2 regions of the Micromonospora sp. WMMD812 genome follow, and region 2 is predicted to be linked to the other one. Evidence: riboswitches for the same ligand, from Rfam matches in the RefSeq annotation. Region 2 holds a riboswitch; the other holds the start of a gene.
What was found. A riboswitch is a leader RNA that binds a small molecule or an ion and turns the genes downstream of it on or off. The one in region 2 is predicted to bind cyclic di-AMP.

Region 1: it holds a riboswitch for cyclic di-AMP, as region 2 does, so the genes downstream of both, O7603_RS07320 (C39 family peptidase) here and O7603_RS11295 (C39 family peptidase) in region 2, are expected to answer to the same signal.

What each region holds. Positions count from the first base shown of each region.
Region 1 is NZ_CP114904.1:1,587,569-1,591,754, forward strand. It holds gene O7603_RS07315 (LysR family transcriptional regulator) at 266-1,198, shown strand; cyclic di-AMP (ydaO/yuaA leader) riboswitch at 1,962-2,108, shown strand; gene O7603_RS07320 (C39 family peptidase) at 2,245-3,018, shown strand; gene O7603_RS07325 (hypothetical protein) at 3,358-3,531, opposite strand; gene O7603_RS07330 (GntR family transcriptional regulator) at 3,549-4,073, opposite strand.
Region 2 is NZ_CP114904.1:2,497,955-2,502,140, reverse strand. It holds gene O7603_RS11310 (acyltransferase family protein) at 1-79, shown strand, start outside; gene O7603_RS11305 (hypothetical protein) at 171-590, shown strand; gene O7603_RS11300 (hypothetical protein) at 728-1,498, shown strand; cyclic di-AMP (ydaO/yuaA leader) riboswitch at 1,784-1,925, shown strand; gene O7603_RS11295 (C39 family peptidase) at 2,156-2,998, shown strand; gene O7603_RS11290 (alpha/beta fold hydrolase) at 3,145-3,891, shown strand; gene O7603_RS11285 (CDP-glycerol glycerophosphotransferase family protein) at 3,953-4,186, opposite strand, start outside.

The DNA of each region.
Region 1 (4,186 bases), 910 kb from region 2:
CAGGTCGGTCCCGCCGCCAAGGGGGGCCGGCGATGCCGACGGTGGGACCGCACCCGGCGGGCAGGGTCGCGCCGCGGGCATGCAGCGCTGCGAATACGTGTCGCGGGCGGGCACCGGTGCCGACGTCCATCGCAAGGGCAGGCGCGAGTCGGAAGCTATGCGCAGTGTGACGACGAGTCCTGAACAAACGTGCAGGCGCAGACTTGCGGTGGCGGCTTGCTACGGGTGGCGAGGAATAGTGCGGTTTGCGTGGTCTGATAGGGCGGTGGAACTACGGGAGATGCGGGCGTTCGTCGTGGTCGTCGAGGAAGGGAGTCTCTCCGCCGCTGCCCGTCGGCTGCACGTGACGCAGCCCGCGCTGTCCCAGACGATCAACGCCCTCGAACGGCAGCTCGGTTTGCGGCTCCTGGTCCGCAGCAGCACCGGCGTGCGGGCCACCGAGGCGGGCATGACCCTCCTGGCCGAGGCGCGGGCGGTTCTCGCGCGGTACGACCAAGCAGTGGCCGTCGTCAACCGGCATGCCTCGACGGGCGGCGGTATGCTGCGGCTCGGGATCCCGCTGGAGCTCCCGGCCGACCTGCTGACCCGGCCGCTCGCCGACCTCGCCGAGGCCCATCCAGAGACCCGGGTGCAGGTCCGGCACATGCCCACTGCGGCGCAGTTCGAGGCGCTGCACGCCGGAGATCTCGACGTCGGGCTGGTTCGGGAACACCCGATCGGCACGGACCTGGACGCCTTCCTGGTGGTGGAGGAACGGCTGGGCGTGCTGCTGGCAACGGAACGGGCCGCAGCGCTCGCCGGGCCGGACGGAATCCGGCTGGACGACCTCGCCGGGCTGAACTGGGTCGGATTCCCCCGGTCGGGCAGCCCCGCCTGGTACGACGAGCTGACCGCGATCCTGCGCAGCCACGGGCTGGATCTCGGACCCCCCGCACCCGAAGGGCAGGCGCTGATTCCCGAGGTGAAGCTGGCGGCGGTGACCGCCGGCGGAGCGTTCGCGCTGGCGCCGCCCGGATGGTCGCCGCCACTGCCCGGCACGATCACCTGGTCGGCACTGGTCGGGCACCCCCTGATCCGCCGCACGTGGGCGGTGTGGCCGGCCAGTTCCCGTCGGCGCGACCTCGGCCGGCTGGTCGCCGCCCTCGGGGCGCAGGGGACGGACCATCTCCCGGCGGCGGCCGAGGCCCGCCCATTATGACGGCCCGCCACGGACTTGTTTCCCGCCGCTCGGCACGTGCTGGTGACGGTGTAGGCCGAGACTGACGCGACGATCGACGCGGTTGATCTTGACCGTTATCTGTTCAAGCCATGGCACCCGCCGGCGGAGAGGCTGCATCCGATGCTGGACTCGCTGCTGGAGGCGTGGCCGGCCAGCGCGGCAACCGCCACTGACCAGAGCTAGCAGCCACGGTTGGCAACCTGAACTGCACCCGGGGCGTTTCGTCTGCGGTTCCACCGGACTCGTAAGGCCGTTGCCGACATCCTCATGGCCACGGGCCGCGAATCACAACGGATCAAACCGAACGGTCCGGCCCTACCGCAGGTTGAAATGTCGGATCAGAGCCGTCAGTACATCGACGAGAGTATGCCTGCGGGCCGATGGACGAGATCTCTGCCGTCGACCTCACCGCACCCGACGAAAGGTGTGCCCACTACGGGCGACCCAACGGCGCGCGTGGTCGAGCAAATCTTCCGCGCGGTGATCGACGCCACTGACGGTCGGTTTCTGCCAAGCCCCATTTACGCCCATGAAATTTCGATCGCTGCGGCAACCGCGGCCGTAGGACGGTGCGCCGATAAACGGCCCGGCCAAATCGCGCCGGACCATACTAGCTGAAGACGCTCTGTCGCGCGATTCGAGCGAGTTATAGCTGCCATAACGATGGAGCTTGCAGGCGAGAAGTCAAGTTTGTAGCGTCGTACGTCCGACCGGGTCGTCGAGTCATCTACGCGATGACGCTCGGGCCGGATCGCCCAATCGCGATCATGCGAGCCGGGAAAATCAACCGAACATCGGGGGTGCACCCGCGGGCCCGACGGTCATGGTCGGCCGCATCCTCCCGCCCGAACCCGTCAGCTAGTCCGGTAGGGCGACATCGGAAGGAGAAACGCATTTGTTCTGCTCTCCGGCTGGTCGACGCATAAATCTCCCACCCCGCCGTGCCATCCGGGGTGGCGTAAGGCCGTTTCGTCAACTGTTCTGGCCCATTACGTCCGATAATTGAGGCTATTCGAGGGATCATCGTGACTGAGGAACGTTCTCGCAATTTGTTTCGACGCGCCATGTTGCACCGCAGTCATAGAGTGGCGCCGCTGTTGGCCGTGCTGGTAACCGCCGCCACGGCCGCGGTGGCCAGCGCTCCTGGGCATGAGCCCACCGCTCCCGGCGCGGCAGCCGCCGCCTCGGGTTCGCTGGTCATGGCCGATGTCGCGCCCGCCAAGGCCACGGCCACGGCCGGGTCCGATCCGGCCACGGCCACCGCTCAACCCGCGGCTCCGACGGTCCCGTCCGAGAAGATCCTGGACACCTCGTTCGAGTATCAGATCAACTTCTACTATTGCGGACCAGCCGCGGTGCACAACGCACTGACTGCCCTCAGCATCGACGTCAGCCAGGAGAAACTCGCCGCCGGGCTGGGCACCACGGTCCACGGCACCGATTCCGCCTTCGACACGACCCGCATGCTCAATGACGCGATCGGTGCCGAGATGTACCAGACGAAGGAGATCACGGGTCAGGAAGCCACGCCCGCTCAGATGGACCAACTGCAGGCTGAGGTCGTACACGCGACCAGCAGCGGCCATGCCGTGGTGGCCAACGTCATCGGCGGCGCGACCGACGCCAGCGGGGTCTGGCACGACTTCGCGGGCGGCCACTACGTCACCCTCATCGGCTACAGCGACGATGGGCGCGCCGTGAAGGTCGCCGACGCCTCCGGCATGTATGGCTCCAACACCTACTGGATGAGCACGATCGACATGGCCAACTGGATCGCCACCCGCGGCTACTCCGCCTGACCGCACGCCCCGCGCGCGGCCGAGAGTGCCGCTCGCGGGGCGTGCCCGCTCCGTCTGGAGGGCTCCGACGTCCGGGTGGACGCAGATGGTGCCTGCGGTGAGGTCGAGGTCGCGGGCGAGGCCGACGAGTTCGCCCCAGCGCATGCCGGTGTAGGCGGCGGTGAGGATCATCACCCGCGGGCGACGATGGCGGCGACCTGCTCAGTGCTGGCGTGGGGGCGTTACGTGCGGATGCCCTTCTGGATTCGCAGCGCAATCGTGATCTTCAGGCTGGTGACGATCACTTGCCGGCGAGGCTGCTCCCTCAGGGGGGTGTCAAACGAACGGCACCTCTCTGTGTCAACCCGTCGGCAACAGAGAGGTCTCCGTGTCCGTGATCATGGTGCGATAGACGACGTCGGCGAGGCGTCGTTTGAGGCAGCGCATGGCTTCTTTGTGGGTCTTCCCGGCCGCGCGTTTGCGCTGGTAGTAGTCCCTGCCCGGGCTCGGCCGCTGGGTTTGGGTGATTGCCATGACGTGCAGGGCATAGTTCAGCTGGCGATCGCCACGGCGTCCGGGTCGCAGCGCACCCCCCGGGTACGCGCGAGATAGCTGGCCAACTCCGCTCGCAGTACGGGCAGGCCCGTCGGCTCGGGGTAGTCCAGCGTGCCGCGCGACGCCGTCGCCATGGCGCGGCGGACACTGGTCGCCCAGGCCGTTCGCGGGAACGAACCGAGATCAGGAATCCCCGGCCGCAACTCGATGACCGGCTCGGACGCCGTCGACGGCCGCGGTTGCCGCCGCGAGTCGGGCAGATCGTGGCGTACGTCCGCGACCTGGGTGCCCGAGCCGGGCGCCGACACCAGCCACCCTTCCGCCACCAGTTGCGCGTACGCCTGCACCACCGTGCCGCGGGCCAGGCCCAGGTCGGTGGCGAGGCTCCGGCTCCCCGGCAGACGTGAGCCGGCCCGCAACCGGCCGGTCCGGATGCTGTCCCGTAACGCGTTCTCCAGCGAACGACTCGGGAAGCCCGCTCCCCGATCGAACTCCAGGTGCAGGTCAAGTGACTCCGCCACCCGCCAACGATCTCATTCCTGAGGCAGCGGCGGCGTGTTCGGCAACGACACGGGCAGTTCGGTGCCGGCGGAACGCGCAGGCACCGTGACGGAAGGACGGCTACCTGGGGTAC
Region 2 (4,186 bases):
CGGCCCGCCCGCCGTGCCGGCCCCTCGCGGGGGAGTCGTCACAGCCGACGAACGGGCGGCGTACGCCGACACGCGCTGACGCCGTCCACGCTGGTCGGAGCCCTCGGCGCGGCGAATCCGACACGCCCGGCACCGATGCGACGAGGCGGCACCGACGGTAGCGTGGTCACGTGCTTCCCGTCGCGCTCACCTGTCCCCTGTGGTGGGTGGCGCGGTGGGCGACGCGGCTGCTGACCAGCCTCGCCGTCGCCGGCGCGCTGACCCTCGGGGCGGCGACGGCACCGGCGGCATCGGCGGCACCCGAGGCGCCGCCGGTGACTGTCGGCGGGCGACCGTCCACACCCGGCGGTCCGCTGCCGTGCGCCAGTGTCGAGCTGGCCCGCACCGCCGGTCCGGGCACGGCGGTCCCGCCGCACGCGCCGGCCGACGCCCGGCCCGGCGTGGTCCACGCCCAGGTCGACGCCCTCCCCGGCGGGCTCCCCGCGGTGGCCGCCGCACCGGCACCGGCGTCCGCCGTCGCGGCCCAGCAGCGGGCGCCGCACGCGCCCGCCCCGGCCGTCCGGGCGCCGCGCGCGCCGCCGGCCGCCTGACCCGTCCGCGGGAACGTTCTCCCGCCGTACCTGTCGAACCCTGCCCACCGCACCCCCGGCCTCCCTCGTGCTCCGCACCCGCCCGAGCGCCGGTGGTCGTGCGGTTCCCCCGCATCCGCAGCCCGTGAGGTGCCGCCATGGAGAAGACCGTTCTCTACCAGTTTCTGATCGAGGTGCCGCAGGCCGCCGCCATCTGGTCGGCCCTGCTGGTGCTCGCGCTGACCGTGCTCACCGTGCTGGCGGCGCGCCCGCACCGCGACCGCCCGGACGACGGCCCGTCCGCCGGGGGGCCGAGCGACCGGGAGCTGGCCGAGACCGAGGCCGCCGACCTGTCCCGGTACGCCGAGGAGGTGGCCGTCGCGGCGGCCGGGGCCGCGCAGACCGCCCGTCGCCGCCGGGCCGACTGGCTGGCCGCCCAGACCGACGCCGAGCGGGCCTGGGCGGCGTACGACGCGGCGGAGAGCGCTGCCCGGCGGTTCGCCGGCGCGGCTGCCCTGCCGACGCCTCGGACCCCCCGCACACCGGCCGAGTACGCGGCGAGGGAGCGGTACCTGCACCGGGCTGCCACGGCCGCGCACTGGCGCGGGGATCTGACCCTGCGGCAGCTCGGTGACGTGTTCGGCCACCGCAACGGCTGGGACGCCCGCCGGCACCCGGTCGAGCAGGAGGTGCTGCTGGCACGGATGCTCCGGGACGGCAGGCGGGCCGACTACCGGGCCGCGGCGGAGCGGGAGCGCGCGGCGTGGCGGGCCGCGGAGTTGGCCGCCGAGGCGGCACGTAGCCTCGCCGCCGAGGCGTACGCGGCGACGGCCCGCCTTCGGCCGCTCCGGGTCCCGGCGGCCCGCCGGGAGCCCGCGGCACCGCGCCCGGCCGCCGCGCGGCGTTGGCGTCCGGCCCGGGTGGGTTGACGGCGGGGATGTTCCGTGAGCCCGGTCACAGATCGGTGGAAACGGTCAGCCGGTACAGGGCGCACCAATTCCGGGCCGATTCCGGCGAGGTTGCCGACGACCCGTCCGGTTGTCGCCCTCGGGTGCCACGAGAACTGCCTGTCCCATTGAGGCACGACAGTGTCCGTACGCACGGAAAAGATTTCCATGATCGACGTTTACGCAGGTGAGATGGGGTTGGCAGGGTGAGTACCGACCAGTAGTGTCGGCCCGTCCGGTGCGGTAATCGATCGCAAGAGGCGACGCCGCGCCGACCCGCCTAATCGTGATCCACGAGCCGGGGACCCATAAGTACGTCCGGGGTGAATCCGCGAGCCACAGCCCGCGGTAGGGCGATCTTCCCGCCCGAATCCGTCAGCTAACCCGGTAGGCGGTGTCGGAAGGAGTTCCATCCTCGTGCAGCACCCTTTCATCCCCCGCTGGTCCCCGCCCCTCCACGGCATCGCGGTGCCGACGCTCGCCCGTCCCGTGACGGCGAGCTGATCCCGGCAGCCGCCCTTTCCGCCCGGGCCACCGGGCGCTTCCCCTGAGCGGTCCACCACCCGCGGACGACGTCCGCGCGGTCGCGCCTGCCCATGTCCCGGCTCCGGCGCGGTGCACCGCTCTCCCCCTGAGCCCGTGGAGGATCTTGTGAAGCACACCCTGAAGCGCCAGCTTCGCCGTCTCGCCACCCAGCGTCCGTTCCAGGTCGTCGCGGCGTCCGCCGCGGCGCTGGTGATCGCGTCCAGCACCGGCGCGCTGCTCAGCACCGCCGACGACGCGCCCGCCACCCAGCAGGCCTCGGCCGCCGTCGCCGAGCTGCGCAGCGACACCGTCGCCTCCCGCGGCCAGGAGCGCACCACCCCCTCGGCCAGCGGCTCCCCGTCGACCAGCGCCCCGTCGTCGAGCGCGTCGCCCGCCGCGAAGAAGGCCGCCGACCCGGACCTGACCCGCAAGCCGGAGCCGCCGAAGCCGCCGGCCAGCAAGATCCTGGACTACGACTACCAGGCGCAGACGACCTACTTCTACTGCGGCCCGGCCGCCACCCGTAACGCGCTCAGCGCCGCCGGCGTCGACCGGAGCCAGGACGACCTGGCCGCCCAGCTCGGCACCACCGAGATGGGCACCAACTCCGCCGAGGACACCACCCGCGTGTTGAACGCCGTCGTCAAGGGCAACCCGTACCGGACCCGGATGTTCCCGAACGCGCCGAGCCCGGCCCAGATGGACCAGCTCCAGGCCGACGTGGTCAACGCGATCACCGACGGGCGCGGCGTGGTCGCGAACATCGTCGGCGACGCCACCGACACCAACGGTGGCTGGCACTCCTTCTCGGGCGGGCACTACATCGCCGTGGTCGGCTACCGGGACAACGGCCGGACCGTCAAGATCGCCGACTCGGCGAACCCGGCGCTCCCGTCGTACTGGATCACCACCATCGACCTGGCGAACTGGATGACCAGCCGCGGCTACTCCGCCTGACCGTCCGCGCCTCCGTCGGGCGCCGGCACCCCGCACGGGGGCCGGCGCCCGATGTCGTTTCCGCGCCGCCCGATGTCGGATGCGCTACCCGCCATCTGCCGGCCGCCTCTCGCCCGACGCGCCGGCCCGGTGGCAGACTGCGGTTCATGGTCGATGACACCCGCGCCCGCGCCGACCGCCCGCCCGTCCTGGTGCTCCTGCACGGCATGGGCGCCACGGGTGAGGTGTGGCTGCCCTGGGCGCCGCTGCTCGAACGTTGGTGGCCGGGCCGGTGGCTGGCGCCGGACCTCGCCGGCCACGGCTGGGCGCCGCCGCTGCCGGGGTACTCCTTCGCCGCACTGGCCGACCGGGTCGCCACCGCGCTCGCGCCGACGGACCGCCTGGTCGTGTTGGGGCACTCGCTCGGTGGGGTGGTCGGTCTGGCCCTGGCCGCCCGCGCCGGCGGGCTGCCCGTGGACGCGGTGATCGGCCTCGGCATCAAGGCCGTCTGGTCGGAGGCCGAGCTGGCCAAGGCCCGCGACCTCGCCGACCGCCCGGTCACCTGGTTCGCCAGCCGGGACGAGGCGGCCCGCCGCTACCTGCGCGTCTCCGGCCTGGCCGGGCTGCTCGCCCCGGACCACCCGGTGGTCGAGGGCGGGCTGCGCCAGGTCGACGGGCGGTGGCGGCTGGCGATGGACCCGGGGGCGTTCGCGGTGGGCGAGCCGAACCTGCCGGCCCTGCTGGCCGCCACGGACGTGCCGGTCCTGCTCGCCCGGGGCGAACACGACCCGATGGTCACCGACGCACAGCTCAAGGAGTTGGGCGTGCCGGTGGCCACCCTGCCCGGGCTCGGGCACAACGCCCACGTCGAGGACCCGGCCGCGGTGCTCGCGCTGGCCGACCCGTACCGCTGAGCCGCGCCCCGAGCCGGCGGCCACCGCTCTGCGGCGGCCGCCAGCTCGGGGAGGCGACGGCTCAGGCGGTGGGGGACAGGGGCGCCGCGTCCGGCTCCACGGGCGGGGCGATCCGCGGGGCCGGCGGGCTCCAGCCCGGCTCCAGCTCCCGCCGTGCGGCGTCCAGGAACGCGTCGGCGTACGACGCGGCCGGGAAGTCGCCGAGGTAGCGCCGCCGGGTGGCCCAACGCTCCGGCGCCAGCGGGTCGGCGCCGAGCAGCCGGTCCAGCACCTCATCCAGATTGGTCATGTCCCG